4 regions of the Promicromonospora xylanilytica genome follow, and region 3 is predicted to be linked to each of the others. Evidence: riboswitches for the same ligand, from Rfam matches in the RefSeq annotation. Region 3 holds a riboswitch; each other region holds the start of a gene.
What was found. A riboswitch is a leader RNA that binds a small molecule or an ion and turns the genes downstream of it on or off. The one in region 3 is predicted to bind cyclic di-AMP.

Region 1: it holds a riboswitch for cyclic di-AMP, as region 3 does, so the genes downstream of both, ACYVK7_RS01785 (C40 family peptidase) here and ACYVK7_RS04930 (C40 family peptidase) in region 3, are expected to answer to the same signal.
Region 2: it holds a riboswitch for cyclic di-AMP, as region 3 does, so the genes downstream of both, ACYVK7_RS21525 (C40 family peptidase) here and ACYVK7_RS04930 (C40 family peptidase) in region 3, are expected to answer to the same signal.
Region 4: it holds a riboswitch for cyclic di-AMP, as region 3 does, so the genes downstream of both, ACYVK7_RS06585 (C40 family peptidase) here and ACYVK7_RS04930 (C40 family peptidase) in region 3, are expected to answer to the same signal.

The regions. Positions count from the first base shown of each region.
Region 1 covers NZ_BAAGRP010000001.1:408,441-416,456, forward strand. The annotation lists gene ACYVK7_RS01755 (SigE family RNA polymerase sigma factor) at 1-437, shown strand, start outside; gene ACYVK7_RS01760 (PASTA domain-containing protein) at 473-1,612, shown strand; gene ACYVK7_RS01765 (SRPBCC family protein) at 1,679-2,125, shown strand; gene ACYVK7_RS01770 (C40 family peptidase) at 2,473-3,168, shown strand; gene ACYVK7_RS01775 (S8 family serine peptidase) at 3,274-4,335, opposite strand; gene ACYVK7_RS01780 (hypothetical protein) at 4,482-5,375, opposite strand; cyclic di-AMP (ydaO/yuaA leader) riboswitch at 5,541-5,737, shown strand; gene ACYVK7_RS01785 (C40 family peptidase) at 5,739-6,485, shown strand; gene ACYVK7_RS01790 (TrkH family potassium uptake protein) at 6,663-8,016, shown strand, end outside.
Region 2 covers NZ_BAAGRP010000072.1:11,473-19,488, forward strand. The annotation lists gene ACYVK7_RS21510 (M14 family zinc carboxypeptidase) at 1-317, shown strand, start outside; gene ACYVK7_RS21515 (cysteine hydrolase family protein) at 455-1,039, opposite strand; gene ACYVK7_RS21520 (purine-cytosine permease family protein) at 1,036-2,460, opposite strand; gene ACYVK7_RS21525 (C40 family peptidase) at 2,567-3,394, opposite strand; cyclic di-AMP (ydaO/yuaA leader) riboswitch at 3,396-3,550, opposite strand; gene ACYVK7_RS21530 (FAD-binding oxidoreductase) at 3,757-5,097, opposite strand; gene ACYVK7_RS21535 (hypothetical protein) at 5,225-5,362, opposite strand; gene ACYVK7_RS21540 (SDR family NAD(P)-dependent oxidoreductase) at 5,479-6,240, shown strand; gene ACYVK7_RS21545 (serine hydrolase domain-containing protein) at 6,405-8,016, shown strand, end outside.
Region 3 covers NZ_BAAGRP010000003.1:279,395-286,247, forward strand. The annotation lists gene ACYVK7_RS04905 (MFS transporter) at 268-1,572, opposite strand; gene ACYVK7_RS04910 (MarR family winged helix-turn-helix transcriptional regulator) at 1,569-2,012, opposite strand; gene ACYVK7_RS04915 (MHYT domain-containing protein) at 2,124-2,975, opposite strand; gene serC (phosphoserine transaminase) at 3,095-4,204, opposite strand; gene ACYVK7_RS04925 (metal-dependent transcriptional regulator) at 4,288-5,004, shown strand; cyclic di-AMP (ydaO/yuaA leader) riboswitch at 5,218-5,393, shown strand; gene ACYVK7_RS04930 (C40 family peptidase) at 5,546-6,193, shown strand; gene ACYVK7_RS04935 (universal stress protein) at 6,357-6,853, shown strand, end outside.
Region 4 covers NZ_BAAGRP010000004.1:352,508-360,523, reverse strand. The annotation lists gene rnc (ribonuclease III) at 1-99, shown strand, start outside; gene mutM (bifunctional DNA-formamidopyrimidine glycosylase/DNA-(apurinic or apyrimidinic site) lyase) at 92-1,096, shown strand; gene ACYVK7_RS06590 (NAD(P)-dependent oxidoreductase) at 1,111-2,088, opposite strand; gene ACYVK7_RS06585 (C40 family peptidase) at 2,192-3,112, opposite strand; cyclic di-AMP (ydaO/yuaA leader) riboswitch at 3,114-3,265, opposite strand; gene ACYVK7_RS06580 (phytoene desaturase family protein) at 3,411-4,985, shown strand; gene cydC (thiol reductant ABC exporter subunit CydC) at 5,037-7,001, opposite strand; gene cydD (thiol reductant ABC exporter subunit CydD) at 6,998-8,016, opposite strand, start outside.

The sequences.
Region 1 (8,016 bases), on a different contig from region 3:
TGCTGTGCGGCGACACCCATCTGGCCGAGGAGCTGGTGCAGCAGGCCCTCATGAAGACCTACCTGGCCTGGCCGAAGGCCCGACAGGGCGAACCGCTCGCCTACGCGCGCCGCGTCCTGGCCAACCAGCGGATCGACGGGTGGCGCCGCCGCCGTCGGGAGGTCCTCATGCCCTCGGACACCCTGCCGGACCGGTCGGACGACGGCCGGACCGCGGAGGACCAGCACGCCGAACGAGACCGGCTCTCCCGCGCGCTCCGGCTGCTGCCCACCAAGCAGCGCCGGATCGTCGTCCTCCGGCACCTCGAGGGCCTCACGGAACGCGAGGTCGCGGCAGCGACGGGCGTCTCGGTCGGCACGGTGAAGTCCACGGCGTCCCGCGGCCTCGCCCGCCTGCGTGAGGTCCTCGAGGCAGCGGACGCGGCGGGTACGGCATGAACGATATCCAGCACCACGAGAGAGAGGAGCGGGTCATGAACAACGACGAACAGTTCGCGGAGGTTCTGCGCGACCGGGTCGACCGGGTCGCGCCGACCATCGACGTCGACGTCACGCACGTCGTCCCCGCTGCCCGACGGCGCCGGGCCGCCCGCCTCGGCGGCGCCACCCTGGCCATGGGGCTGGTCCTCGGTGCGGGCGCCTGGGCCGCCACCACGCTCGATGCTCCCGAGGCCGCGCTGCCCGGCGGCTCGACGACGATGGTGGTGGGTCCGTCACCGGAGCCGAGCGGGCCGCCCGAGACGACGAGCGAGGGTGACCCCTTGACCGAGGCGCCCACCTACCCGGCCGTGGAGCCGGTCGTACCGCCCGAGGGTTGGCGGGACGCGACGTATTTCCATGTCGTGACCCGGGGCACACCGAGCCAGACCGGCGGGGAGTCCGGACCTGAGGCGCCGCTGGGCAGCAGGCTCGGCAGCGAGAGCTGGTACGGCAACGGTGTGAACTTCGAGCTCACCACGAACGGCCCCGCGCTGATGGCCATCGGCGACCACATCAACCTCGAGGGGCATGGCATCACCTATACCTGGACGGACATGGCAGCACTGCCGACCGATCCGGAGCCCCTGCACGACGCCCTGCTGAGCCGCTACCTCTCCGATGAGCGCGAGGAGTCGGTGCGCGACGCCGCTGCCCGCCTGGCCACCCAGGCTCCGTCCTCCCCGGAGCTGCGGGCCGCGGCGTGGGATCTGCTCACGAGCCTTGCGGGCGTCGAGGTCACGCAGGACGCCCGTGACTCGGAGGGCCGCCGGGGCACCGCAGCGACGTACCAGTACGCCGACGACGACAGGCTGCGGACAGTGATCTTCGACGAGGCCCGGAACCTGCCGCTCGAGACGCAGGACACGAAGCACGGCACGGACATCTACCTGACGACCGAGTTCACCGGCCTTCCAGAGGAGGTCGCCGACAGCGCCATCGAGGTCCCCGACTTCGCGGCGATGACGCTCGAGGACGCCGGCGTCGCCTGCCAGCAGGCGCACCTCACGTGCACGTTCCAGGACACCCCGTCGGAGACTGTGCCGGAGGGGACGGTCATCTCGTCCGACCCGGCAGCCGGCGCACTGCTCACCTGGGGCGCCCCGGTCACTCTCCAGCTCTCCACGGGTTCCTGACCTGGCACGTCGCCACGGGCCGCAGGCTACGCCGGACGCTCTCGCGCCCGGCGTAGCCTGGGGCTCGTGGCCCACGCCTATCGCACCAGCACCCGGGTCGAGGCACCCGCCCACGTCGTCTGGCAGGTCCTGTCCGACGTCGAGCACATGCCTGCCTGGACCAGCTCCATGACCCGCGTGACGATCCTCGGCCCCGAGCAGGCGATCGCCGTCGGTTCCCGCGTCGAGATCGAGCAGCCTGGTCTGCCCAGGGCGACCTGGGAGGTGGACAGCCTCGCCGAGGGCCGCGGATTCTCCTGGTCGAGCAGCACGCCCGGCGTCCGCACGGGAGCGGCGCACCAGATCGCCCCGGTCTCCGACGCCGCGTGCGAGGTCACGCTGGCCGTGGCCCAGAGCGGGATGCTCGCCGGCCTGACCAACCTGGTCCTGGGCACGAAGGCACGGGAGTTCGTGGACACGGAGCTGGCCGGTCTGAAGGCCGAGTCCGAGCTCCGCGCCACGGGCATGGGCTGACACGCCGCCGGATACCGGCGTGTCGCATCATTTCCTCTGCTGATTGTTTATGCCCTCCAGGGCGTCATTTCGTGCCCCAGAATGGCCATTACCCTGCGAAAAGGCATCTGGGTGAAAAGTTACCCGCGTTTCGGACACCCTGATACTTCACGACAACTGTTATCTGATCGAGACAAGGTGGTAACCCGTATGTAGCGTCGGATCCGTTGTGCCACCGGAGGCACGACCGCGGGCCCTATTCCCAGATCGGTACGGGCCTCGCGCAACCGGCGACTTGGAGAACATCGGTGAGTACCACCGTCCGACGCGGTCGACACCGCGCCGATCACGCTCCTAGCACTCCCCTGATGACCGCGACCCGGACAGCAGCCCGCTCGGGCGCACTGATCGCGGCATCGTCCGGACTTCTCGCGACGGCGTTCGCACCCAGCGCACACGCCGTCATGGGAGACGGTTCGAACCGTTTGGCAAGCGTCGACATGACGGCACTGACGCAGGACGCCCGCAAAGAGGTCGCGGCGGCCCCGGCGGTGCAGGTCGCTCTGGACGCGAAGCTCAAGATCGAGAGCAAGGCCGTCAAGGTCACCCCCGCGCCCGAACCGGAGCCCGAGCCGGAGCCCGTCCTGGAGGCCCTCGCTCCCGCCGAGACGGAGGTGGAGGCTGCCGTCGCGGAAGCCGAGCCCGCCACCCCGGACTACGCGTCCGACGGGTCCATCGGCGCCCAGGCCGTGGCCATCGCCATGCAGTACCTCGGCATCACCTACACGTACGGCGGCGAGTCCCCTGGCACGGGCTTCGACTGCTCGGGCCTGATCAAGTACGTGTACGCCCAGCTCGGCGTCGACCTGCCGCACTCGTCGTCGTCCATGGTGGCCTCCGGCTACCAGGTCTCGTCGCCGATGCCCGGCGACATCGTGTGGACCCAGGGCCACGTCTCCCTCTACGCGGGCGACGGCATGGTGGTCGAGGCCGCCAACTACGGCACGCCGGTGCGCCACACCGCCCAGTGGCAGGACTACGCGGTCTACATCCGCCCGTACTGACGCCCAACCCTGTCGAGGTAGTCAGGCGGCGAGGTAGTCAGGTGGCGAAGTAGTACTACTTCGCCACCTGACTACCTCGCCAGACGACTACCTCGACAGGTTCGGTCAGTAGGCGACGGCCGCCGCCGCGTCGACGATGCCGTACCCGTACAGCGGCGTCCACACGCCGACGAGGCCCAGCAGCGGGTCACGCGAGGTGTACAGGATCGCGCTCTCGACCTCGTCCATGGTCCGGCCCTGCCCGTAGAGCAGCGCCGCGACACCTGCCACGTGCGGTGTCGCCATCGACGTGCCCGCGTAGGAGTCGTAGCTGCCGCCCGCGCAGGTCTCCGACCCGGTACCAACGGGCACGGTGGACCAGACGTCGCCGTCGCACCCGTTCAGACCTCCCGAGCCCCCGGGCGCCGAGACGCTCTTCAGGTCGAGCTTGATCGGTAGCTCCGAGTAGTAGGAGTGGACACCCGCCGAGTCGGTGGCCCCGACACAGATGGCGACGCTGGTGAACGCCGGGTCGCTGCACAGCGGCGTCGACGAGTTGCCGGCCGCGGCGACCGTGAGCACGCCCTGAGAGCGGGCGTACGCGATGGCGTCGCGCATCAGGGTGTCGACGCCGATGATCGTCAGCAGCTGCCCGCCCGGCGCCGTGCCGAGCGAGAGGTTGATGACGTCGGCGCCGTTGTCCGCCGCCCAGCGGATGCCGTCGGCGATGTCCTGCGACGAGCCGGTGCCCGCCTCCAGAACCTTGACCGGAAGCACCTTCGCTCCCGGTGCCACGCCAGCGACACCGATGCCGTTGTCCGCCGCCGCGGCCACGATGCCCGCGACGTGCGTGCCGTGCTCGTCCCCGTCGTTCCTGCCGTCCGGGCCACGGAAGTCCCCCTCGCCGCACGGGCGGACGTCCGCGCAGCCGGCGAACGTGGCGCCGGGCAGGAGCTGGCCCGCCAGGTCGGGCTGGTCGAAGTCGACGCCCGTGTCGACCACCGCCACCACCGCACCTTCGCCGGTGCCCGCCGACCAGGCGGCCTCGGCGTTGATCTGGTCCAGGCCCCACTGCTTGTCCCGGAGGGGATCGCTGGTCGCTGCCTGCGCGCCCGGCGCCACCGCGACGAGCGCCGCCACGGCGAGCACCGCTGACGTGGCGACGCCGACGACTGACATCCTGCTCATATAAGCCCCCATTGTTCGCACAGGGGCGGTTTGCCCCCGAACCGGGCCAAACCTAGGGGTACCGGACAGCCGTAGAACAGAGCAGAAGCCCTGGAGCGGGTGAAATTTACACAATCGCAATCAGTAGTGGCTCGGACTGCCGGTTCTCAGGCCCAGGCCTCGGAGAGCTCGCCCTCGCCCGTCGCCTCACGGGAGAGTCGGAGGGCCGCGATCGCCGCGCCGAGCAGGAGCGCGACCACCCAGGCGCCGAGCTGGTGCCCGTCGGACACGACGGCCGCGGAGGCGAGCTCGTCGCCGATGATGCGCGCCGCTGACAGCGGGTCCTCGGTGAGGGCGGAGCCGGGCCAGAGGTTCTCCTGCACCGCCAGGAGGGCCGGGCCGGCGGCCTGCAGGATCCAGACGACGCCCGCGGCAGGGAGCCAACCCAGCAGCTCGATGGGCTTGCTGTCCACGGCGAGACCGAACGCGATCCCGAGCGCCACCGCGAAGAGCCACCACGTGCCGTGGGGGGACACCTCGTGGCCGGGGAGGAGCCCCCAGAGCCAGCCGTCGAGCAGCACCACGGGCAGAGCGAGCGCGACGCCGCGCAGGGGCGCGGGCCCCAGGGCCGTCAGGAGGCCGGCGCCCAGGCCGAAGGTTCCCGCGACGACGGTGATCACGAGCATCCCGAGGGGCGCGGCGTCACCGGGCACGCTGCCCTGCATCGCGAGCCACCAGGAGATGCCGCACGTGGCCGCCATGGACAGCAGCGTGCCGGTGACCGCAGCACCGGCACCCTTCCCGGCCGACGCCGGCATGCCCGCCGTGACACCGCCGAGCAGGCCCCCGATCAGCGCCATGATGACCAGTCCGACCAGCGGCTCGTCGGCGGTGAACGGGAGCGGCACAAAGCCCGCACCGCCCGCGGTCGACGCTTCCGAAATGCCTGTGACCTCGTATGACGCCTGAAGGAGCCAAGGCAGGAATCCGCAGATCCACCAGGCGACGGCACTGATGAGCGGCACCCACCAGGCGGAGATGCGGTTCGCGCTTTCGGCCATGCCGCCGAACGGTAGCGGATGTATGTGATGTCGGTCATAACCGCTGAAGACCGGAACGCCGTAAATCTGCGTCTTCGTGGGGTCAGACCGTAATGCGTAACCCGATCGTGACTTTTTCCGTGAAGGTGTGTACTTTGACTTCTGCTCCCCCGCAACGGTGGAGCCGTGAGCCGGACGCCGAATCCTGTCACCGGCTCATGACCAGACGTTCGAGACAGGAGCGGGGGACCCACTTCCCGGGCGACAGCGACATCGTCGTCCTCGGGGTGAAGCCGGACGGAACCCCCCAGTAGCCGTGCGGCCGGGTGTGTACTCCTACCCGAACCCGACAGCTGACCTCGCAGGCGGTACAGGAGACATTAGGTGACGAACTCCATTCGCGGCCGGCATCGTGACAGCCGGCCGGCCATGACACCGCTGACCATCCTCGCTCGTACCGCCACGGAGAACGCAGGCACCGTCGCCCGCCGTGGGGCCATCGCCGCAGCCGCTGGTGGCGTTCTGATCTCGACCATCGCGACGACGGCCCACGCGGCCCCCGCGATGAACCTCAAGACCGAGGTGAAGACCGCGAAGCTCAACTCGGTCGACCTCAACTCCCTCACCACCGTGGCCAAGCAGGCCGTCGTGAACGCCCCCACCGTGACCGTCCCCGCCGACGCGAAGATGCCGATCGAGATGGAAACACTGGGCGCGTCCTCGGCGGCCGACGGTGAGAAGGGCGGCGAGGAGGGCGAAGGCCCCGCCGTCGTCTCCGTCGACGCACCGGACCCGATCCCGGTCGGCCAGCAGGCCGTCAACGTCGCGTTCAACTACCTCGGCATCACCTACGTGCTGGGCGGCGCCTCGCCGGCCGAGGGCATGGACTGCTCGGGCCTGATCCAGTACACGTACGCGCAGCTCGGCGTCAGCCTTCCGCACTCGTCCGGCGCACTGCTCAGCTCCGGCTACCAGGTGACCTACCCGGAGCCGGGCGACATCGTCTGGACGCCCGGCCACGTGTCCCTCTACGCGGGCGACGGCATGATCATCGAGGCCTGGGCCGCCGGCATGCCGGTGCGCTACACCGAGATGTGGCAGAACAGCCCGACGTTCATCCGCGTCGTCTGAGCCGTCTGAGCCAGCAGTGCACCGCGAGGCGTCGCCTCCGCGCCGGGTTCCGCCCGACGCCGGAGGCGACGCCTTCCGCGTTCCCCCACGCCGATGACCGGCTAGCGTAACCGTCGGGCGCCAGTCGGCGCCGGTGGGCGAGTGCCACCAGGTCGAACGAAAGCCGACGGTAGCCGGATGCGGTTCAGCAGCCCCGCGGGTCGTGCGGGTGGGCGAGGTGCGGCGCTGCGCCGTCGGCCCGGCCAGCTCGTGATCGGCGGATTCGTCGGTGCCATCGCCGTGGGCACCCTGCTCCTGCTGCTGCCGGTCGCGGCGACCGGTGAGTCGGCCACGTTCATGGAGGCGCTGTTCACCGCCACGTCGGCCGTGTGCGTCACGGGGCTGGTCGTCACGGACACGCCGGTCTTCTGGTCCGGGTTCGGCGAGGCGGTGATCCTCGTGCTCATCCAGCTCGGTGGCCTCGGCGTGATGACCGTCGCCTCGCTGCTGGGCGTGCTGGTCTCGCGGCGCCTGGACCTGAGCTCTCGGCTGGTCGCCGCGGCGTCGACCCGCAGCGTGAGCCTCGGTGACGTGCGCCGGACGCTGGTGCGTGTCGTCATCATCGCGTTCGTCGTCGAGGCCGCCGTGGCGACGGTCCTGACGCTGCGCTTCGCGGTCGCCTACGACGAGCCCCTCGGCCGGGCGCTGTGGAACGGCGTGTTCCATGCCGTCTCCGGGTACAACAACGCGGGCTTCGCCCTGTTCTCACTGTCGCTCATGGACTTCGTGGCCGACCCGTGGATCGTCCTGCCGATCTGCCTCGCCACGATCGTGGGCGGGCTCGGCCTCCCCGTGGTCCTCGAGGTGCTGCGCGACCGGGTGCGCCCGTCGCGCTGGAGCGTCCACACGAAGATCACGCTGCTGATGACCGGGTTGCTGCTGGCGGGCGGCACCATGTTCTTCCTCGTGGCCGAGTGGGACAACCCCGCCACCATGGGCGGGCTCGACCCCGCCGGCAGGATCCTGGCGTCCTTCACGCAGTCCACGCAGGCCCGCACGGCCGGGTTCAACTCCGTGAGCACCGGCGAGATGCACACGGAGACCTGGCTCGGCACGATCATCCTCATGTTCATCGGCGCGGGTTCCGGTGGAACGGGCGGCGGCATCAAGGTGACGACGTTCGCGGTGCTCGCCGTGGTGATCTGGTCCGAGCTGCGCGGCGACCCGGACGCCACGGTCTTCGACCGTCGCATCTCTCCGGCCACCCAGCGCCAGGCCCTCACCCTCGCTCTGCTGGCGGTGGCCATCGTGGTTCTCCCCACCCTGTGGATAACGGCGCTCTCGCCGTTCACGGTGGACCAGATCCTGTTCGAGGTGACGTCCGCGTTCACCACCACCGGCCTGTCCACCGGGATCACCGCGCAGCTCGCCTGGTATCACCAGGTGGTGCTGGTGCTGCTCATGTTCATCGGGCGGCTCGGCCCGATCACCCTCGGCACCGCGCTGGCCCTGCGCGCCCGCACCCGGCTGTACCGGCTGCCGGAGAGCGCCC
Region 2 (8,016 bases), on a different contig from region 3:
AGCACGCGGGCGGCGGCAACGCGGAGACCTCGCCGTTCTTCGGCGGCGTGGTGCGGTACACCCACCCGCTCGTGGCCGACGGGTACACCTGGGACAGGGACTACGCGGGGCAGGCGCGCTCGGCGTTCGCACTGAACGGGTCGAAGTCGGTGCTGTTCGAGGTCCGCGGCCAGTCCGACGACTGGGGCCAGAAGCAGCAGGGCATGCTCACCGCGGTGGTCCTGTCCGGGATCACGGGTATCGCCGAGAGCCTGGCCGACGGCTCGGTCGAGGACCTGGACGGGGACGACTTCTTCGACCTGCCCAAGTACTGGTGACCTCGGGTCGTCGCGCGAGCCGTTGAGCGGCGACCTCCTGACCACCATGCGGCTGCCGCCGGACCGACGACGTTCTGGTGGCAGCCGCATGGTTCCTCGCCGGCTGCTGGCCGCCGCCGGGCTCGACCGGGTCGTCGTCAGTCGGCGGCGAGGACCTCGGCGACCGTCGTCACCTCGACCAGCGGCGCGTACAGCCGCATGACGGCCAGCGCCCGCTCGTGGTCCTCCGGCGTCGACCCGGCGCAGGCGTCCGCGACGACGAGGACCCGGCGGCCCGCGTCGGCAGCGGCCAGCGCCGTCGAGATGACGCAGCAGTCGGTCGCCACGCCCGTCAGCACCAGCTCGCCGGCCCCGCGGGTGGCGGCGTCCAGCTCCGGTCCCCACTTGCCGAACGTGGTGCGGGTGACCACGGGCGCGCCGGAGGCGGCGACGTCGCCGAGGTCGGTGATCTCGTAGAGCGGGTCGGTCTCGGGCACGAGCGCGAAGGGCCACCGGTCGAAGTAGGCGCGCCAGGCGCCGTCGGGCACCGCGGGGGCGACGTACCGCGTGAGGACGGTGCGGCCGGCGAAGGCGGGCAGCAGACGCCGCGTCCCGGCGAGAGCCACCGGGTAGCCGGGGGAGGCCCAGGGGCTGGGCGGGCGGGCGAAGACGTCCTGCATGTCGATCACGACCAGGGCGGCGTCCGGCCCGGGCGGCACCACCGCGGAGGCCGGCCCGGTCACCGCTCCTCCTGGCGGCGCACGGCGCGGGAGCTCAGCAGGAGCGTGCCGGCGAAGCCGATGGCCAGGGCGACGAGCACGCCGAGGTTGGCGAAGCCCCAGCTGCCTTCGATCCCGCCGAGCGGACCCAGCAGGTAGCCCTGCCAGGCCAGCCACGGCGCGTAGGTGTTGGTCACCAGACCCCAGCCGACGGCGGTGCCCGCCAGCACCAGGAGCACGGCGGGCCAGTGCACGGACCCGTAGCGGCCGGAGACGGTGTACAGGTCGGTGTCGGTGTAGTCGCGGCGGCGCAGCAGGATGTCGGCGAGCAGCACTCCGCACCAGGCCGCCACGGGTACGCCGAGGGTGATCAGGAAGCCCTGGAAGGGGCCGATGAACGAGTCGGCGACGAACACGACGTAGACCGCGCCGACGATCATGAGCGCGCCGTCGATGGCGGCGGCCACCCAGCGCGGCGCGGGCAGCCCGAGGGACAGCAGGGCGAGGCCGGAGGAGTAGATGTCGAGCGCCGCACCGCCGACCAGCCCGGCGAGGGCCACCACGACGAACGGGATGAGGAACCACGTGGGCAGCAGCGTGGACAGGGCGCCGATGGGGTCCGCGCCGATCGCCTCGTTCAGATCGGGGTCGGAGCCGGCGAGCAGCAGGCCGAAGACGAGCAGGACCACGGGTGCCAGGGACGCACCGAGGGTGGTCCAGCCGACGATGCGGGGTCCGGAGGCGGAGCGGGGCAGGTAGCGCGAGTAGTCGGCGGCCATGTTGACCCAGCCCAGGCCGAACCCGGTCATCATGAAGACGAGCCCGCCGATCACCTGCGGCGCGCCGCCGGCGGGGATCGCGGCGACCGCCGCCCAGTCCACGTGGTCGGCGACGAGCACGATGTACACGACGGTGAGCACCGCCGTGAGCACCGTGATGATCACCTGCAGCCGCATCACCAGGTCGAACCCGAAGACGCCCGCCGCCACCACGACCGCCGCCACCACCACGAGGGCCACGACCTTGGTGACGGTTCCGCCGCCCCAGCCGAGCGTGCCGAGCACCGTCGACGTCGCGAGCGTGGCCAGCGCTACCAGCACGGTCTCCCAGCCGACGGTGAGGATCCACGACAGGAGGGAGGGCAGCGTGTTGCCACGCACCCCGAACGCCGCGCGCGACAGCACCATGGTGGGGGCCGACCCGCGCTTGCCGGCCAGCGAGATGAACCCGCAGAACAGGAACGACACCACGATGCCGATCGCCCCGACCACGGTCGCCTGCCAGAACGAGACACCGAACCCGAGCAGGTAGGAGCCGTAGCCGAGTCCCAGTACCGACACGTTGGCCCCGAACCACGGCCAGAAGAGGCTGCGTGGCGACCCGCGCCGCTCGGACTCGTCGATGGTGTTCAGGGCGTTGCTCTCGACCGCCGTGGGGACGCTCATGGCGGTGATCATGCCACTCGGCCCCGGAACGCACGAGGGCCCGCACCGTGTGGTGCGGGCCCTCGTGGACGTGTCGGCCGAGCTGCGCGCCCGGCCGAGCCGTGCGTCAGCCGACGCGGATGAAGACCGGGTTGTCCTGCCAGATCTGCGACTCGTGCACCGTCTGGCCGGGGACCGGCGCCTCGATCTGCATGTCGCCGCCCGCGTAGATGGCGATGTGGCCGGGGCTCCAGATGAGGTCGCCCGGCTGTGCCTCGGCGGCCGAGACCTCGGTGCCCGCGTAGCGCTGCGCGGACGAGGAGTGCGGCAGCGTGACGCCGATCTGGGCGTAGACGTACGCCGTGAAGCCGGAGCAGTCGAACCCCGCGGGCGTCGAACCGGCCCAGACGTACGGCACGCCGATGTACTGGCGGGCGATCGAGACGATGTCGTTGGCGGCGGCCGGGACGGCCTCCTCGACGACTTCCTCGACCGGCTCGGGGGCCGGCTCCTCGACGGGCTCGGCGGCCTCGACCGCCTCCTCGACGACCGGCTCGGGCTCGGGCTCGGGTACGGGCTCCGGCTCGGGGGCCGGGGTCACCTTGATGGTCCCGGTCTCCAGGGCGAACTTGCTGTCCGCCGCGACCTGGACGGCCGGTGCGGTGGCTGCGGCCGACACGGTCACGGCCTCGGCGGCCCCGGCCTGCAGCGTCTCGGTCTGTGCGGCCGCGGTCGTCAGGGTGTCCTGCTCGGCCGTGGACGTGCCGTGGTCGGCCACCGGTGCGGCGTCGGCGGGGACGCTCAGGAGGGTGACGACCAGGCCGGATCCGGCTGCGACGACCGCGCCACGACGGGCGACGGTGGAGATGCCCCGCGCGGCGGCGCGGGAGATCGGGGTCAGCGGAGTGATGGGTCTGCGGGCAGCACGATGGCGCCCGGGCATGCGAGAGGTCACGATCGGTTCTCCGGACGCCTGCGAGGTGAGCTGTCGGATTCGGATCGGAGAATGACCCGGCCGCGTGCTGCTGGTGCGGCTTCACCCCAAGGGCACCGGGTGGTGCCCGCCTACCTGGTTCCCCCGTCCCTGTCATTCGGTCGGTACAGCCTCGAGGCGGTGACAGGGCTCGGCGTCCGCCTCGAGTGCTCGTGGCGTTCCACGAACCGGGCGACGTTAACCCCAGGCGACCCGAAAGTCACAATCGCATCACGGTCGACGAGTGGACGAATGTCCTACTTGACCCGGTTAGCCAACGTGCGATAAGTCACTTCGCACGCTGGCCGATGCCATCTCACCTGGGGTTACGCCGTGACCCTTGTCTACTGCGGCCGGACGTTGTGGTTGTGGGCAAACAGGTTCTTCGGGTCGTACTGCCGCTTGATCGCCGCCAGCCGCGCGTACGTGGGCGCGGGATAGACCGCCGCCACGTCGTCCTCGCTGGTCGAGAGCAGAAAGTTGGCGTACGCGCCGCTGAGGTGCGGGGCCAGCTTGTCCCACATCGCGGCCAGTCCGGGGCGTGCGGCCTCGACGACCGGCGCCGGACCGCCGGCGATCGTGGCGACCAGCAGCTCCGCCTGTCGGTGCGCGTACGCGGTGGCGTCGTCGGCGACCCGGGAGACCGCACCGCCCAGGCTCCGGACGGCGATCGACGGCGAGCCGGGCGACGTGCCGACCTCGGCGAGGACCTGCAGCACGTCCGGCACCGACGCCCGGTTCACGAACCCGTCGTGGGCGAGCAGCTGGATGCCGGGCGGCAGCGCGGCGCCCTCCACGAGCACGTCCGCGTAGGCGACCAGCGCGACGTCGTCCTCGAGGACCGTGCCGAGCCGGCGGATCGGGTCGAGCACGCGGGCCGCGAGCTCCGGGTCGTCCCCGTCGACCACGACGTGGATCTCGACCGGGGCCTCGTGACCGCCGGCGAACGGGTTGGCCAGGTTCGCGACGGAGGTGAGCTCCTCCGGTGCCGTGCGGGCGTGCTCGGCCCAGCCCTGGAGCACCCCGACGGCCTCGGCGGCCGGGAACGTGATCTTGCCGGAGAAGACCTCCGTGGTCGGGTGCGCCACGAACTCGAAGGCGGTCACGATCCCGAGGTTGCCGCCGCCACCGCGGATCGCCCAGAACAGCTCGGGGTTCTCCTTGTCGCCGGCGCGCACCACGGACCCGTCGGCAGTGACCACCTCTGCGCCGACCACGTTGTCCATCGCCAGGCCGTACTTGCGGACCTTCCACCCGATGCCGCCGCTGAGCGTCAGCCCGCCGACGCCGACGCTCCTGGTGTCGCCCGAGGAGATCGCCAGGCCGTGCGGGGCCAGGGCGGTGGCGACCTGGCCCCACGTCGCGCCGCCGCCGATCCGGACGAGGTGCCGGTCGGCGTCGACGAGCTCGACCTCCGCGAGCTCGCCGAGGTCGATCACGACACCGCCGTCGTTGGTGCCGAGCCCGGGGAAGCTGTGTCCCCCGCCCCGCACGGAGAGTGCGAGGCCCGAGCCGGCCGCGAACCCGACGGCCGCCCGTACGTCTGCGACGGTCCGGGGGCGCAGCACGTAGGCAGGGCTGCCGGCGGCCAGCTTGGTGCGGCCGGCCGCCTCGTACCCGGCGCCGCCAGGTTCGATGATGTCGCCGCCGAAGTCGCGGCGGAGGGTCTCGAGAGCTGAGGTCATGATGATTCCTTCACGGGAGTCACGGGGAGTGGTGACGTGCGGTGTGCCGCACGAAGGCTCGACTCCCGAGCCTCGAGCCGTGTGACCGGACCCCGATGTGACCTGGGTCACAGAGGGCCCGCCCCGCCTACGCAGGCCGCCCAGGGGCGGAACGGGCGACGCCGCTGACGACGTCGCGGATCGGGACCAGGTCCCGCTCGCCGAGCGCGCCGCCGGCGACAGCCAGGACCACGTCGCCCGCCTCCGGGGTGTGCAGCCGGACCACCCGGGCACCGTCGATCGTCGCGGCACGGCCGGGCTCCGCAGGTGACCCGGCCCGCCGCGGGTTAGAACTGAGGGGACGGCGAGCGCTGTCGGCCACGGCGGCGAGGGGAGAACAGCATGGCGACGGGGAGCAGGTTCGAGGGCAGGACGGCGATCGTCACGGGCGGCGGCAGCGGCATCGGTGCCGAGATCTCGCGGCAGCTCGCCGCGGAGGGCGCCTCCGTGGTGGTCACCGACATCAAGCTCGACAGCGCGCAGCAGGTGGTCGACGAGATCACGGCCGCGGGTGGCACGGCGGTGCCGTTGGAGCAGAACACGGCACGGGCAGACGACTCACGCGCCGCGGTGGACCTCGCGGTCGAGCGGTACGGGGCGCTGCACCTCGCCGTGAACAACGCGGGCATCGGCGCGCCGCCCGCCAAGATCGGCGACTACGACATCGAGGCGTGGGACCGGGTCCGCGCGGTCGACCTGGACGGCGTCTTCTACGGCCTGCGCTATCAGCTCCCGGCCATGGTGGCGGCAGGCGGCGGCGCCGTCGTGAACATGGCCTCCGTGCTCGGCTCGGTGGGCATCGCGGAGAACGCGGCCTACGTGACCAGCAAGCACGCGCTGGTCGGGCTGACCAAGGTGGCCGCGCTCGAGTACACCGAGCAGGGCGTGCGGACCAACGCCGTGGGTCCGGGCTTCATCGACACCCCGCTCGTGCGGTCGTCGCTGAGCGAGGAGGCGCTGGCCGCGCTCGAGAGCGAGCACGCGACCAAGCGGCTCGGGACCGACAAGGAGGTCGCCGCGCTGACGCTCTTCCTCCTCAGCGACGAGGCGTCCTTCATCTCCGGCAGCTACCACCTGGTCGACGGCGGCTACTCGGCGCACTGAGCACGCACGCTCCTCCGCGAGGTGAGTGTGCCTCCGCCAAAGGTCGGAGGTGAAGTGCGTGCTCGCGGGCGATGTGGCTCGGCGGGCATCCCGACAGGCTGGGGTCGTCCGGAAGAAAGGCTCCGGACCAGCCCGAACACCTGCCGAGCGCGAGGAGCGCCACGATGTCCCCGTTCCTGGACCACACCCCTGCCGAGCGCCCCGAGCGCCGGCCGAGCCACCTGAGGCAGCACGGCCGACGAGGCCTCGCGGCGCTCGCGACGCTGGGCATGCTCGCCGTGACCCTCGCGGCGGGGGCCCCGAGCGCCGCCGCGGCGCCGAGCACCGCGTCGGCCGCGGCCGCCGTCGAGCCGACGCCGCCCCCGCCGATCTCCGCCCCTGCCGGTGAGCACACCCTCGAGCAGGCCGACGTCGACGCCTGGCTGGACGGTCTGCTGCCCGCCGCGCTGGAGAGCGCGGGCATCGCGGGCGGCGTCGTCACGGTGGTCGACGACGGCAAGGTGGTCACCACGCGCGGCTACGGCCACGCGGACACCGGCACGGCGGGCAACGAGGCCGTCCCGATCGACGCGGAGAACACGCTGTTCCGGCCGGGCTCCGTGTCGAAGCTGTTCACCGCCACCGCCGCGATGCAGCTCGTCGAGAGCGGCGACGTCGACCTGGACACCGACATCAGCGAATATCTCGACATCGAGGTGCCCCGCACGTTCGACGAGCCCATCACGCTCCGGCACCTGCTCACCCACACCGCGGGCTTCGAGGAGCGCATCGCGGGCCTGATCGGCTCGGGCGACATCTCGCCGGTGCTCCGCGACGTGCTCGCCACCGACCCGCCGGAGCAGGTCTACGAGCCGGGTACCGTGCCCGGTTACTCCAACTACGGCAACGCGCTGGTCGGCTACATCGTCGAGCACGTCAGCGGCGTGCCGTTCGAGGAGTACGTCGAGCGCAACATCTTCGAGCCCGCCGGGATGACGTCGTCGACGTTCGCCCAGCCGCTGCCGGACGAGCTGAGCGACCGGATCTCCCAGGGCTACGACACGGCGGGTGGGGCCCCCGGGCCGTTCGAGATCGTCGGCACGGCGCCCGCCGGCTCGCTCACCTCGTCGGCACCCGACATGGCGCGCTTCATGCTGGCCCAGCTCGGTGAGCCCGGCGCGGGCACGCTGCTGGAGCCCGAGACGCTCGACCTCATGCACGCCCCGGCGCTCGACGAGAGCTCCCTGGGCGACCTCGCGGCGGCGCCGCGGATGGCGCTCGGGTTCTTCGACGAGAGCCGCAACGGACGCCGGATCCTCGGCCACGGCGGCGACACCAACTACTTCCACTCGCACCTGCAGATCTACCCCGAGGAGCGCACGGGCATCTTCGTCTCCCTCAACAGCACCGGGAACACCGGCTACGCGACGCTCGCGCTGCGTGAGTCCGTCCTGCAGGGCTTCACCGACCGCTACTTCCCGGCGGGCTCCGCGCCGGCGCCCAGCACCGTCGACCAGGCGACCACCACGCAGCACGCCGCTGCCGCCGAGGGCTCCTACGTCTCCTCCCGCGGTATGCAGAGCACGTTCCTCGCGGCCCTCGACGCCTTCAGCGCCACGCAGGTCACCGCCCGCGAGGACGGCCGCCTGCTGTTCACGCCGGGCCCCGGCAGCGCGGCCCCCGCCCTGTACGAGGAGGTGGAGCCCTGGGTGTGGCGCGAGGTCGACGGCCAGCGCACCCTCGCGATGCGCGTCGCCGACGGCGAGGTCGAGGCGATCGGCTTCGAGGGCGCCTTCG
Region 3 (6,853 bases):
TCGCAGCACCCGTCGTGGACCCGCGACAGCGGTCGTGCCGCCCGGTGTGGACAGATCGGGTCCCCGGGGACCTGTGGTCGCCGTCTCTCCACGGGGAACTCGTCGTGCGGGTCTCTGGAGCGCCGCTACGATGCGTGCCAGCCGGGCTGTGGCCGTAGGTAGCCGGGCGCCGAAAGTCCGCTACGAGAATGCGATCCGGCATGGCTCCGACGCCGGAACCATGCCGGATCGCATTCTCGAAGCGGACTCTCGGCCCTGCGGCCGGCGTCAGGCCGCCAGGGCCTGCTTCTCCGGCTTCCGATCTACCTCCGGGTACGTCACCTGGAGGTACGGGCGCGGGATGCGGTGCGAGCGGGAGAGCCGGGCGCGGACGCGGACGTGCCACGTCCGGTACGCCCAGACCGTCGCGAGCACGGTCACCAGCAGCGTCGCCACCGCACCAATCAGCACGGCGTAGCGCGGCCCGAACTCCTCGCCGATCCAGCCCACCACCGGGGAGCCGAGGGGCGTGGTGCCGAGCAGCACCATCACGTAGATCGACATGACGCGGCCGCGCAGCTCCGGGGCCACGGACAGCTGGATCGCGGCGTTCGCCGACGTCAGCATGGTCAGGGACGCGAAGCCGACGGGGATGCACATCAGCAGGTACCCGAGGTAGGTCGGCATGACCGCCTGAACGCCCATCGAGATCGCGAACGCGAACGCGGCACCGAGCACGAGCCGCACCCGCGGCCGTTCGCGCCGGGCCGCCAGGAGCGCGCCGGCGAGCGACCCGATGGCCAGCACCGACCCGAGGATGCCGTACTCGCTGGCGCCCCGGCCGAACTCGACGCGCGCCATCATGGCGGACGTCAGCTGGAAGTTCAGCCCGAAGGTCGAGACCACGCCCATGACGACCATGATCACGACGATGTCGCTGCGGCCGCGGATGTAGGCGAGACCCTCACGGATCTGCCCCTTGGCGCGCGAGGCGACGGGCAGGGGGCGGAGGTCGCGCATCCGGGCGAGCGAGATGATGACGGCGCCGAACGCGATGCCGTTGATGATGAACACCCACCCGCTGCCGACGGCGGCGATGAGCAGGCCCGCCACGCCAGGGCCGATGAGCCGAGCGGCGTTGAAGTTCGTCGAGTTGAGCCCGACGGCGTTGGCCAGCCGCGCGGTCGGCACCAGCTGAGCCACGAAGGTCTGGCGTACCGGCCCGTCGATGGCGCTCACCACACCCAGAAGGGTGGCGAACCCGTAGACGTGCCACAGCTCGGCCGCGCCGGACAGCACCAGCACACCGAGCCCGAGGCCCAGCAAGCCCATGCCGCCCTGCGTGAACATCAGGAGCTTGCGACGGTCGAGGCGATCAGCGAGGAGCCCTGCCCAGGCGGACAGGAAGATGTGGGGGATGAACTGGAGGGCGGTGACGATACCCACGGCGACGCCGGAGTTGTTCGTGAGAAGGGTCAGTACGACCCAGTCCTGGGCGACGCGCTGCATCCAGGTGCCGATGTTGGCGACGAGAGCGCTGGCGAACCAGAGGCGATAGTTGCGGTACTTCAGGCTGGCGAAAGTGGCGCTCATCGAGCGGCGATCCGGATCAGGAGCTCGCTGGCTCCTGCAAGGATCTCTCTCTCCTCTCCGGTCAGGGTGGACAGCTGCTTGGTGAGCCAGGCGTCACGGCGACGCCTGGTCTCGGCGACCTCGCGGGCGCCCGCCGCGGTGAGCCGGACGACCACCTGACGGCGGTCGGTCGCGTGCTCGACCTTCTCGACGAGGCCCAGCTCCGTCAGGGTGTTCACGGCCCGGGTCATCGACGGCGGCCGGACGCGTTCGTGCTCAGCGAGGGAACCGGGGGACATCTCGCCGTGCTTGTGCAGCACTGTCAGGATCCCGAACTGGCCCTCGGGGAGGTCGGCCTCGCCGCGCTCGGCGCGCAGGCGGCGGGAGACGCGGGTCAGGGCGACACGCAGGTCGCCCCCGACGGTGGCCGGGCTTCGGCTGGATCTGCGGGAGCTCGACACCATCCCAGTCTAGATCATTAGCCTTGCTAACGGTACGTGGGTGTGGTCACACGAAGGAGCGCCCGCCCCCACGAGAGGGACGGGCGCTCCGGGGCCGCTATGTGATGCGAGTCAGTGCGCGCGGTGCGTCTGCGCGAACTGCGCGGGGCCGGGCCGCGGTTCCTGCGGAGCCTTCTCGAACTGCTGGGCCTGCTCGCTGTGGGCCTTGAGCCGGTTCTCGAACTCGGCCTGCGTGCGCAGCTCGTCCTCGGTGGGCCAGAGGCCGATCCCGAGGATGAGCAGGAACGTCACGACGCTCACCGTCATGACGAGCGGCACGAGCAGCTGCATCGTCGAGGCGCCGGCGGGAACGCTCTCGATCGGGTTGATCACGGAGACCCCGGCCATACCGGTGTAGTGCATGCCGGTCACGGCAAGCCCCATCACCAGGGTGGCCACGATCGTGGCGAGCGTGCCGCGGATGTGCACGGTGCACCACAGTGCGGCCGTGGCCGCGACGATCGCGATGACGATCGAGGCGACGACGTAGACCGGGTTGTAGACGACCTCCGCCGACATCTCCATCGCTTCCATGCCCATGTAGTGCATGGCGGCGACGCCGGCGCCCGCGAGGGCACCACCGACGAGCATCGCGGGCAGCTTGCGCTTGCCCAGCTCCGTGATGAACAGGCCCGCGCCGACCACGACGATGGCGATCGCCGCGCTCAGCAGGGTCTGGGGGACGTCGTACCGGATGGTCACTCCGGAAGCGGAGAAACCCAGCATGGCGACGAAGTGCATCACCCAGATGCCGGTGCCCCCGAGGGCGATGGCGCCGAACACGAGCCACGCCGCGCGCGTGCCGCCCGAAGCTGCTCGGGCTCGGGACGTGCACGCGAGGCCCGTCGCAGCGCCGGTACACGAGATCGCGTACGCCAGCAACGGCGTCACGATCCCGAAAGTGAAGTGGTCGATCACTGGCATGGTGTTTGAACAGCCCCTCGAATGGTTCCCTCTGTTGCGGAAACGTTACAGAGTCCCTGTACCGCGGACAATAGCCAGAACTCGCCGTCGAAGGGGTATTGCGGACGTGATCATGCTGGTCAAACGGTTTCGACCAGGTAGTCGACGCACGCGGTGAGCGCCGCGACGTCGTCGGGGTCGACGGCCGGGTACATCCCGACGCGGAGCTGGTTGCGGCCGAGCTTCCGGTACGCGAACACGTCCTGCACCCCGTTGGCGCGCAGGTCGTCGAGCAGGCGCGTGACGTCGATCTCCGGGGCGATGTCGATGGTGCCGACCACCGGAGAGCGCTCCTCCGGGCGTGCGACGAACGGTGTCGCCCAGTCGCGGGCATCGGCCCAGGAGTAAAGGATCTCGGCCGATGTCGCGCTGCGCTTCACCGACCACTCGAGCCCGCCCTGGGCGAGCAGCCACTCGACCTGGTCGGCCAGCAGGAGCAGCGTCGCGACGGCGGGTGTGTTGAGCGTCTGGTCCTGGCGGGAGTTCGCGACGGCCGTCGTCAGCGAGAGGAACTCGGGCACCCAGCGCCCCGACCCCTCGATCCGCGCGGCACGTTCGACGGCGGCGGGGGAGAGGACCGCCAGCCACAGCCCGCCGTCGGCCGCGAACACCTTCTGCGGCGCGAAGTAGTAGGCATCGGTCTGGTGGAGGTCCACGGGCAGCGCGCCCGCGCCGGAGGTGGCGTCCGTGAGCACGATGGCGCCGCCGCTACCCGTGGGGCGCAGCACCGGGGCCACCGCTCCCGTGGAGGTCTCGTTGTGCGGGGTGGCGTACGTGTCGATGTCGTCGGCGGGCTGGAGGTACGCCACCGAGCCCGGCTCCGCCGAGATCACGTGCGAGGGTTCGAGGAACGGGGCGCGTGACGTGGCGGTGGCGAACTTGCCGCCGAACTCGCCGAAGGCCGCGTGCTGGGCCTTGCGCTCCACGAGGCACAGGGTCGCGACGTCCCAGAAGGCCGTCGCGCCGCCGTTGCCGAGCGCCACCTCGTACCCGTCGGGCGCGCCCAGCAGCTCCGTGACACCCTCACGGATGCGGTGCACCAGGTCCTTCACCGGTGCCCGCCGGTGTGACGTACCGAGCACGTGCGCGTTCGCCACGAGATGATCGACCTGTCCCGGGCGCACCTTGGAGGGGCCGGAGCCGAAACGGCCGTCGGTGGGCAGCAGATGTGTCGGGATAGTCAGTGGCACAGAACTAGACTAGAACCTGGGCCGACGCCCGGGCCGCACGTGTCCAGGGCGACTGGGCGGCTGTGCGCATGACGGGAGCTGACGTGACGGATCTGATCGACACCACCGAGATGTACCTCAAGACGATCTACGAGCTCGACGAGGAGGGCATCACGCCCCTCCGCGCGCGCATCGCGGAACGCCTGGGGCATTCCGGCCCGACGGTGTCGCAGACCGTCGCGCGCATGGAGCGTGACGGGCTGGTGGTCGTGACGGGCGACCGGCATCTCGAGCTCACCGAGCTGGGCCAGGACAAGGCGATGCGCGTGATGCGCAAGCACCGTCTCGCCGAGCGTCTGCTGACGGACGTCATCAAGCTCGACTGGGAGCACGTGCACGTCGAGGCCTGCCGCTGGGAGCACGTCATGAGCGACCTCGTGGAGAAGCGCCTGGTGGGCCTGCTCGACCACCCGCACCACGACCCCTACGGCAACCCGATCCCCGGCCTCGCGGAGCTCGGCGAGGAATACACCGACGTGCCGTTCCTGACCGGCGTGATCTCCCTACCGTCCGCCTTCGAGGCGGCGGCGAAGAAGGGCGTCAAGGGCGAGCCGCTCGCGGCGTCCCTCACCCGCATCGCCGAGCCGCTGCAGACGGACGTCGAGCTGCTGGCCCGCCTGTCCGACGCCGGCCTGGTGCCGGGCTCCCGGATCACCGCCGAACACACCGACGGGACCTACACGGTGACCGTCGACGGCGCGGGCACCGCGCTCGAGCTCGGGGAAGACCTGGCCAAGCACCTCTTCGTCGCGACGGCCTGAGGCGCGGCCGGGCGCGGAGACGGGCCGGACCGCCCGGCCTGGGGACGGGGCCCTCGGGCACCCGAGGGCCGCCCGATTTGTCGGGAACGCGATGCCGCAGGTCCGACACGTCATGGCATTCGTTGCCGGAACGTGACATCGGCGGAGAGGTCCGGTACGTTCAGACCGCTCCCACGGAGTTTATTTCGTGGGGGTCCTCGGACGGACGCCGAACTCTGTCACCGGCCGAGGTCCCAAGACGACCGCATGACAGAGGCGGGGGACCCACCAACGGGCGCCAGGGTGCGTCCTCGGGGTGAAGCCGGGTACTCCTTCGGGAGCACACGGCCGGGTGATTTCTCCCACCCGAACCCGACAGCTGACCTCGAAGGCGTACAAGGAGAGGTAATACGTGACTGCACGTACGACTCGCGCTCGTCATCGGGCTGCGCGACGACCAGTAACCCCCCTCACTGAGTTCGCACAGAACGCCGCAGTCGGTCGCCGTACCGCGGTTGCCGCCGCCGGTGGCGCCCTGCTGGTCTCGACCTTCGGCGGCGCGATGGCCGCACAGGCCGCACCCGTCGAGGCCGGCCACGCGAAGATGAACTCGGTCGACCTCAACGCACTGTCGTCGCAGGCTCGCGAGGCGCTGACCAACGCACCGGTCGTGACCGTCGCCCCCGACGCGGAGCTCAACGTCGAGAAGGCCGCGGTCTCCGTGGTCTCCGCCGCGGAGAACGAGGACTACCAGGCAGAGCTCGCCGCCGCTGAGGCAGCGGAGGCCGCCGAGGCAGCCGCCGCCGAGGCAGCGGAGGCCGCAGAGGCCGCTGCCGCCACCGCCACCGCCAGCTCGGTGGACGTTCCCGCGTCGGCGATCGGCAACTCCGTGATCTCCATCGCGAGCCGTTACATCGGCGTGCCCTACGTCTCCGGCGGCTCCTCGCCGAGCGGCTTCGACTGCTCCGGCTTCACCGCGTACGTCTACGGACAGCTCGGGATCAGCCTCCCGCACTCGTCCTCCGCGCAGCCCGGCTACGGCACGCAGGTGCCGGCGTCCGAGGCTCAGCCGGGCGACCTGATGTGGACCCCCGGGCACGTCTCGATCTACGCCGGTGGCAACACCATGATCGACGCGTCCAAGCCGGGCACCGTGGTCGACTTCCGCACCATCTGGCAGTCGAACCCCACGTTCATCCGCATGGGCTGACCGCAGCCTCGAAGTACCGCACAGCAGAGCGCCTGCCCGGTGACCGGGCAGGCGCTCTGCTTTGCCTTCTTCCTGCAGACTTTTTGCCACCGGTTACCCATAACGCGCGCGCCGCCGGTAGGTTTGTCAGTGCAATGGTGCACTGCCGAAGAAAGGGCTGGCGATGACGCGATCCGAGGTCGTACTGGTCGGTGTGGACGGATCAGCCGCTAGTCTGCACGCGCTGGACTGGGCGACCGCCTACGCGCACCGCGTGGGCTGGTCGCTGCACATCGTGTGCAGTTATTCGCTGCCGTCGTTCACGGCAGCCTCGCTCGACGGCGGCTACGCCGCTCTGGACGACACGACCATCCAGGAGGGCGCCAAATCGGTCCTCGTCGAGGCGGAGGCCCGCGTGGCCGACGCCGGGGTGCGCGCCACCACGGAAGTCGCCACCGGTGACGCAGCGGGCGTGCTCGTGGAGCTGTCCGCGGACTACGGGCTGGCCGTCGTCGGCACGCGCGGCCGAGGCGGTTTCACCGAGCGGCTGCTGGGTACGGTGTCGTCCGCACTGCCCGCCCACGCGCAGTGCCCGGTCGTCGTGGTCCCGCTGCGCGCCGAGGCCAACCGTGGCGTCTCGTGGAGCGTGCCGGGTACGGGATCCGAGGCCGCGCCGACGGC
Region 4 (8,016 bases), on a different contig from region 3:
TACCGGGCTCTGCTGGAGAAGTTCCCGCTGCCCAAGCCGGCGAGCGACGAGCCGTCCGCCGGCGGAGTCGAGAGCAAGGCGCCGGCCACCGGTGCCTGAGCTTCCCGAGGTCGAGACCGTCCGGGACGGTCTCGACCGCCTCGTGGTCGGCGCGGTCGTGCGCGACGTCGAGGTGTTCCGCGAGTACAGCGTCCGCCGGCACGACGGCGGCCCGGGCTCCTTCAGGGACCAGCTCACCGGCCGGCGGCTGGAGGCGGCGGTCCGCCGGGGCAAGTTCCTCTGGCTGCCGCTGGCCGAACCAGCAGGGCCGACGTCGGCGCCGGCCGCGCCGGACCCCACCGCGGCCCTCCTCGCGCACCTCGGTATGTCGGGTCAGCTGCTCGTGCGCGGTGCCCGTCCGGAACCCGGACCCGCCGTGAGCGCCGTGCTCGGCGACGAGCCGTCCGTGGCGGCCGACGACTGGCGGCACCCGCACCTGCGCGTCCGCCTGCACCTGACCGGTGCCCCCAGCGGGGCGCGCTACCTCGACTTCGTGGACCAGCGGACGTTCGGGCACCTGAGCGTCCAGGACCTGGTGCCGGTGGCGGGGGGCATACCGGCCGGGCACGGCTCCGGCCTGCCCCTGCTGCCGGAGCCGGTCGCACACATCGCCCGTGACCTGCTGGACCCCGGGCTCGACCTGGACGACCTGATCCGGCGGGTTCGCCGGCGCCGGACCCAGGTGAAGCGGGCCCTGCTCGACCAGACCGTCGTGTCCGGCGTGGGCAACATCTACGCCGACGAGGCACTGTGGCGGGCACAGATGCACTGGGCCCGGCAGACCGACAAGCTGCGGGCCGCCGACGTGCGCCGCGTGCTCGACTCGGCGGCCGAGGTCATGCGTGAGGCACTCGCCCAGGGCGGCACGAGCTTCGACGAGCTGTACGTCAACGTGAACGGGCAGTCCGGGTACTTCGACCGCTCGCTCGCGGTGTACGGACGCGAGGACGAGCCCTGTCGGCGCTGCGGCGCGCTGGTGCGCCGCGACGCGTTCATGAACCGGTCCTCGTTCAGCTGTCCGGTCTGCCAGCGGCCCCCGCGTCCCCGAACCCCGTAGCACTCGACGGAGGGTCAGCGCGGCGCCACGTTCCGGAGGTCTCCGCCGGCGCGCCAGGCCGTGAGCTGCTCCGCGAGGAACCGCGCCGCGCCGCGCGGCCGGCCGCCCGCCACGTGCGGCGTGAGAATCAGGTTCGGGACGTCCCAGAGCGGGGATTCCGCGGGCAGCGGCTCGGTCTCCGTGACGTCCAGCGCCGCACCGGCCAGGCGCCCTGACCGCAGGGCGTCCGCGAGGGCCGCCTCGTCGACGGTCGCTCCCCGGCCGACGTTGACGAACCGCGCGGACGGCGGCAGCAGGCCGAGCAGGCGTTCGCCGAGGACGTGGTGGGTGGCGGGGGCGGCGGGCAGGAGCGAGATGAGCACGTCGGTCTCGGCCAGCAGCGCGTCCAGCCCGTCGGTGCCGACCACCGGGTAGCCGCCGCGTTCGCCCGCACGCGTGGCGACACCCGTGACCCGCGCGCCGAGCGCGGTCAGCAGCGGGGCCAGTCGCAGGGCGATCGACCCGAAGCCCCAGATGGTCACGCGTGCGCCGTCGAGCGTGTACTCGCGGCCGGTGACCGGGTCCGCCTGGGCGAAGGTGATCTCCTTGGCCCAGTGGTGCTCGCGCTGCGCGGCCAGAGCCGCGTCGATGCGCCGGACGGACGCGAGGACGAGCGTGAGGGCGTGCTCGGTGACGGTGTCGTCGTGCAGGGACTGGCCGGAGGAGATGACGACGTCGGGGCCGAACCCGGACCGCAGCGCGACGTCCGGGCCGGCCGAGAGGGTCTGCACCCAGCGCAGGCCGGTGAGCCGGCGGGCGGTGTCGGCGAGCACCTTGGGCGGGTTGGACCAGGTGACCAGCACCTCGGCGTCCGCGTGCTCCTCCGGGACCGGGTCGTTCATCGCGTACGTGGCGACGACGTCGGCGCCGCCGGGCGCGAAGGAGGCCCCGGCGTCGGGCAGGAGGGGCGGGAAGTCGATGTCGAAGGGTACGTCCGGTACGAGGATCTTCACGTCCGGGACGTTACCCGACCGGTCCACGACCACGGGGTGCGTCCCACCGGAGGTCCGGCGGCACACACCCCGTGGTCGATCCGGAGAGCGACGCGAGAAGTCGTCAGCCCGTCACGCGGATGAACACCGCGTTGTCCTGCCACATCTCGCCGTACTGCACGGGAGTGCCCTGCTGCTGGGCCTCCACGACCATGCCGTTGCCCGCGTAGAGGGCGACGTGGCCGGGCGTCCACACGATGTCGCCCGGCTGCGCCTCGGCGGCGGAGACCTGGTACCCGACGGTCGACATCGAGCTCGAGCTGTGCGGGAGGCTGATGCCGAGCTGGCCGTACACGTACTGGATGAGCCCGGAGCAGTCGAAGCCGCTGGGGGAGGCTCCGCCCCACACGTAGGGCACGCCCACGTACTCGAGGGCCAGGTTGACGGCCTGCTGGCCGAGGCCGGAGGTGTCCGCGACGGCGGTCTCGACGGCGGCCGCGGTCTCGGCTGCGGCGGCTTCCGCCTCCGCGGCTGCGGCGGCCTCGGCCTCCGCTGCGGCAGCTGCCTCGGCCTCAGCCTTCGCCCTGGCCTCGGCTTCCGCCTTGGCCTTTGCCTCGGCCTCTGCCTTCGCCTTGGCCTCGGCGATGCCGGCCTCGGTCTCGGCGTACGGGGTCACCGACACGCGTCCGCGCTCGGCCCAGAAGTCCGCGTCCTGCGTGACCTTGACCTTGGTGACCAGGTTCTCGGCGAAGCCGGCCCGCGTCGTGGAGTCGACCGTGTTGCTGACCGGGGTCGCCCCGGCGAGCGTGGTCTGGGTGTGCGTCTCGGCGGGCGCGGTGTGGGCGGTCTGGGTGAAGACCGACGCCAGCATGCCGGACGTGACGACCGCGATGGCGCCGGTACGGGCGGCATTCTCTGCGGCGGTCTGGGTCAGTGCGGTGAAGGGGGTGAGTGCGGGGCCGTCGGCGCGGTGCCTGCCCCGGCTGCTGGAACGGTTTGCCTGGTCGTCCGCCCAGTCGTGGGTGCGGTCGGTGAGTACGGTCACCAGTGATCTCCTCGGACGCCTACGAAGTGAGCTGTCGGGTTCGGATGGGGAGAGCGATCACCCGGCCTCACAAGGAGGCTTCACCCCAAGGACACTCGCGTGCCCGGCTTACCTGGTTCCCCCGCCCCTGTCACGTCGTAGCTGCTCAGATCCGGTGACAGGGCTCGGCGTCCGGACCAGGACCTCACCGTTGCTGGCGAGGTGACATGACCGTACCCGCCCCTCGCGCGATTGTCACGATTAGGTCACATACCAACTTGTGATGGAACCTCGCTGGTAATCAGTGCCCCATGCGACTATGACGGGCATGCCTGACTCCACGCGTTCCCGGTACGACGTCGTCGTCGTCGGCGCAGGTCACAACGGACTCACCGCGGCGGCCTACGCGGCACGTGGCGGCCGCTCCGTCCTGGTCCTCGAACGAGCGGACCATGTGGGCGGCGCCGCCGTCTCCGCCCGGCCCTTTACCGGAGTGGACGCGCGGCTCTCGCGATACTCCTACCTCGTGTCGCTGCTCCCGCGCCGGGTGGTCGAGGAGCTCGGCCTCCCTGTCACGCTGAGGCGCAGGCGCTGGTCCTCCTACACGCCGGTGGCCGAGGGCGGCCTGCTCGTCGACGGTCAGGACGACGCCGCCACGCGCGCCTCGTTCCGCCGCCTCACCGGCGCGGACGACGACTTCGAGGCCTGGGTGCGCTTCTACACCATGACCGCCGAGGTGGCCCGGCGTCTCGCCCCGACGCTCACCGAGCCGCTGCTCCCGCGCGCGGAGGTGCGGGACCGGGTGGTCGACGGCGTGGGGGAGGAGGCCTGGCGCGCCCTCTTCGAGGAGCCCCTCGGAGCGGCGCTGCGCGGCACGTTCGCGCACGACGTGGTGCGCGGCGTCGCGGCCACCGACGGCCTGATCGGCACGTTCGCCGACGTCGACGAGCCGTCCCTGCGGCAGAACCGCTGCTTCCTCTACCACGTCATCGGTAACGGGACCGGCGACTGGGACGTGCCGGTGGGCGGCATGGGCGCGGTCTCCGGCGCCCTGCGCGACGCCGCCGTGGCGGCCGGTGCCGAGATCGTCACCTCGGCGACCGTCACCGCCGTGGACCCCGGCGCGTCGGGCGCCGACGTCACCTGGACCGATGCCGACGGGCGGGTCCGCGGCGCGACCGCCGGGCACGTGCTCGCGGGATGCGCCCCGGCCGAGCTGGAGCGCCTGCTGGGCGGCGAGGCGCCGGAGCCCGGCCCCGAGGGCGCGCAGCTCAAGGTGAACATGTTGCTCACCCGGCTGCCCCGGCTGCGGGACGACGTCGACCCCGTCGCCGCGTTCAGCGGGACCCTGCACGTCAACGAGTCCCTGACCCAGCTCCAGACCGCGCACGCGCAGGCCGCCGCCGGACGCATCCCTGACCTGCCGCCGAGCGAGATCTACTGCCACACCCTGACCGACCGGAGCATCCTCGGGCCGTCGCTCGCGTCGACGCATGCCCAGACCATCACCCTGTTCGGGCTGCACATGCCGGCGCGCCTCTTCCGCGCGGACCCCGACGGCGCCCGCGACCGGGCGCTGCGGGCCACGCTCGCGTCCCTGAACTCCGTGCTGGCGGAGCCCGTCGAGGACGTGCTCGCCCTGGACGCCGACGGAGCACCCTGCCTGGAGGTGCGCACCCCCGTCGACCTGGAGGGCGACGTCGGGCTGCCGGGCGGCCACATCTTCCACCGCGACCTGAGCTGGCCCTTCGCGGAGGACGGTGCCGACGCGGGGCGCTGGGGCGTCGAGACCGAGCACCCGCGGGTCCTGCTCGCGGGTGCGGGCGCCCGCCGCGGCGGTGGCGTGAGCGGCATCCCGGGCCGAGCGGCGGCCATGTCGGTGCTGTCGAGTTGACCACAGCAGTTCCTGCCGCGGCGGGCGGCCAATGGGCAGGAACTGCTGTGCTCAACTGATCGGGGTCTCCTGGGTGGTGGACCAGGCGTAGGTCGGGTTGCTTGTCAGGAGGTCGGGGTGGGGGCCTCGGGATCCGACCCGGGCCGGGGCGGTCGAGGCGTCGTGAGTCAGCAGCAGCACCTCGTCCGCCACCGCCAGCGGGGTCAGCCGGTGGGTCGCCAGCAGCACCGCCCGGCCGGTCCCGCGCGCGTGCGCCGCGACGGCACGCACCAGGGCGTCCGCGGTCTCCCCGTCGAGGTGCTCGGCGGGCTCGTCCACGAGTAGGACCCGTGCAGGACTCAGCAGCGCGCGGGCGACCAGGAGTCGGCGGCGCTCGCCGCCCGACACAGCGGCCGCGTCCGTGCCGACGACCGTGTCCAGGCCCTCGGGGAGTGCGGCGAGCCAGGCTCCGAGCCCGACCGCGTCGAGCGCGGCCCGGGCCTCCGCGGCCGTGACGTCGCCCCGCGCGACCCGCAGGTTCTCCAGCACCGTGGTGTCGAACAGGTGCCCGTCCTCCCCGACGAACAGCGCGCTGCCGGGCCCGGCGGGCGGTGGCACAGGCGTGGGCGTTGTGGTCGGTAGAACGTCAGGTGATCGGTAACTCGGGCTGCCGATCATCTGACGTTCTGCCGACCACGCTCGGTGCGCCTGTCCTCGGTGCACCCGACCTCCCAGCGGCGGGATCAGGCCGGCCGCCGTCATCAGCAGCGTCGTCTTGCCGACGCCGGACGGTCCGGCCAGCGCCACGACAGAGCCCTGCCGCAGCGTGAGGGACACGCCCTCCACCACGGCGCGCGGCCCACCGGCAGCATCAGGCCCACCGGCAGTCCCGGGCCAGCCGGCGGCGACGTCGTCGAGCACGAGCAGCGTGTCGCCCGCCGCCGGCGACACGCTGCTGCCCGCGCCCGTTTCCCGCGACCGGACGTGCCCGTCCGTTCCCCCGGACCGGACGCCCCCGTCCGCTTCCCCGGACCGGACGCCCCCGTCCGTTCCCCCGAGCAGATCCGCAGCGGGCAGCAGCTCCAGCAACCGCCCCGCGGCCGCCCTCGACCGGTGCAGCTGGACCGCGGCCGTGGGGAGCCCCGCGGTGGCCTCGAACACGGCGAGCGGCGTCAGCACGATGACGGACAGCGCCTCGACGGACAGCGACCCCGACAGGGCGGCCGGGATCCCGAGCGCGAGCGAGGCGAGGACCGCGAGCCCTTGCGCGAGCGCGCCCAGCGCCGCGGCGAGCCCGGAGGTGCGCGCACCGTCGTCGGCGACGGCGGACAGACGAGCGTCGGCCGCGTCGAGGTCCGCCAGGCGCGCTCCGAACCGGCCGGCGACGCGCAGCGCCGCCGACTCCTCGAGGATCTCCAGGGACAGCGCCGTCACCTCGCCCCGCACCACCGCGCCCCGTGCCTCGGTGCGCGCCGCGGCCCGCGCCGCGAGCCACGGGGTCACGATCCCCGCGAGCACCAGGCACAGCGCAAGGGCCACACCCGCCGCGGGCAGCAGCACGCCCAGCAGGATCACCGACCCGAGCGACGTCACCACCGCGACCCCCGCCGGCACGAGCGCGCGGACCACCACGTCGCCGACGTCGTCCACGTCCTGGCCGATCCGCGCCAGGAGGTCGCCGCGCCGCACCGTGACCGGACGGTCGTGCGCGGCGAGCCGGTCGTACAGGTTGGCGCGGAGCGCGGCCATGCCCCGCAGCGCCACGTCGTGCGAGGCGAGGCGCTCGCAGTAGCGCAGCACGCCGCGCCCGATCCCGAAGGCCCGCACCGCCACCACGGCCACCGACAGCGTGAGCACCGGCGGCATCTGGTACGCCCGGGCGACGAGCCAGGCGGCAACGGCCGCCAGCCCGATCGCGCAGGCCAGGGCGAGGACCCCGAGCCCTACCGCTCCCGCGACCTTGACGGGCCGGACCTCCAGCAGCGGCAGGACGCGGCGCAGCGGGTCGGCTGCCATGGGTCGTGTCGAGGTGGTCATCCTGCCTCCCGGCCGGTCGCGGTACGGCCAGCGGGTACCGGCGTGCGGTCGCCCGCCGGGGCCGGCGCCGGTCCGTCCGCAGGGTCCGGAACCGTGCCCGGGTCCGGAACCGCACCCGGGTCCGGCGCCGAGCGGACGTCGATCACCTGGTCGGCGAGTCCGAGCAGCGACGCCCGGTGCGCGACGACGAGCACCGTGCGTCCGGCGTCCCGCCAGGCGCGGACGGTGTCGAGCACCGCCTGCTCGCCGCGCGCGTCGAGGTGCGCCGTCGGTTCGTCGAGGACGACGAGCGGCTTGCTCGCAGCGTCGTCCAGCAGGGCGGACGTGAGCGCCACGCGCTGTCGCTGGCCCACCGAGAGCCCCACGCCGCCGAGCCCGACGCGGGTGTCCCAGCCGTTGGGGAGCGTTTCGACCACGGCGTCGAGCCCGGTCAGGCGCGCGGCCTGGGCGAGGCCGGTCCCGGTGCCCGGGGCCGCGCCGTCCAGCACCACGTCACGCAGGCGCCCGGGCGGGATCGACGGACGCTGCGGAACCCAGGTGAGGGCTGCCCACCAGGCGTCGAGCTCGCCGGCCCGCAGGTCCGCGAGGTCCCGGAACGCGCCGTCGGGTGCGACCAGACCCACCCGTCCGGCGTCCGGCGCCAGCAGTCCGAGCGCCACGAGCACCGCCGTCGACTTGCCGGACCCGCTCGGTCCGCGGAGCGCGACGACCCGACCGGCTCCCGTCGTGCCCGGCCCGAGCGGGATCCGCGCGGACAGCCCCGCGGGGGCGACGACCCCGCGTCCGGCTGCCCGCACGGAGGCCCCCTCCAGCACGAGCTCCTCCGCGACCACGCCCGGCGCCGTCGTACCGGGGGCGGCCACCGGCCGGTCCGCGGCGTCGTCCGCGGTGGAGAGCAGCGCGAACGCCCGGGACGCGGCGGCGACCCCGTCGACCGAGGCGTGGAACTCCGCCCCGACCCGCCGCAGCGGCAGGTACACCTCGGGCGCCAGCACGAGTACCGCGATCGCGGGCT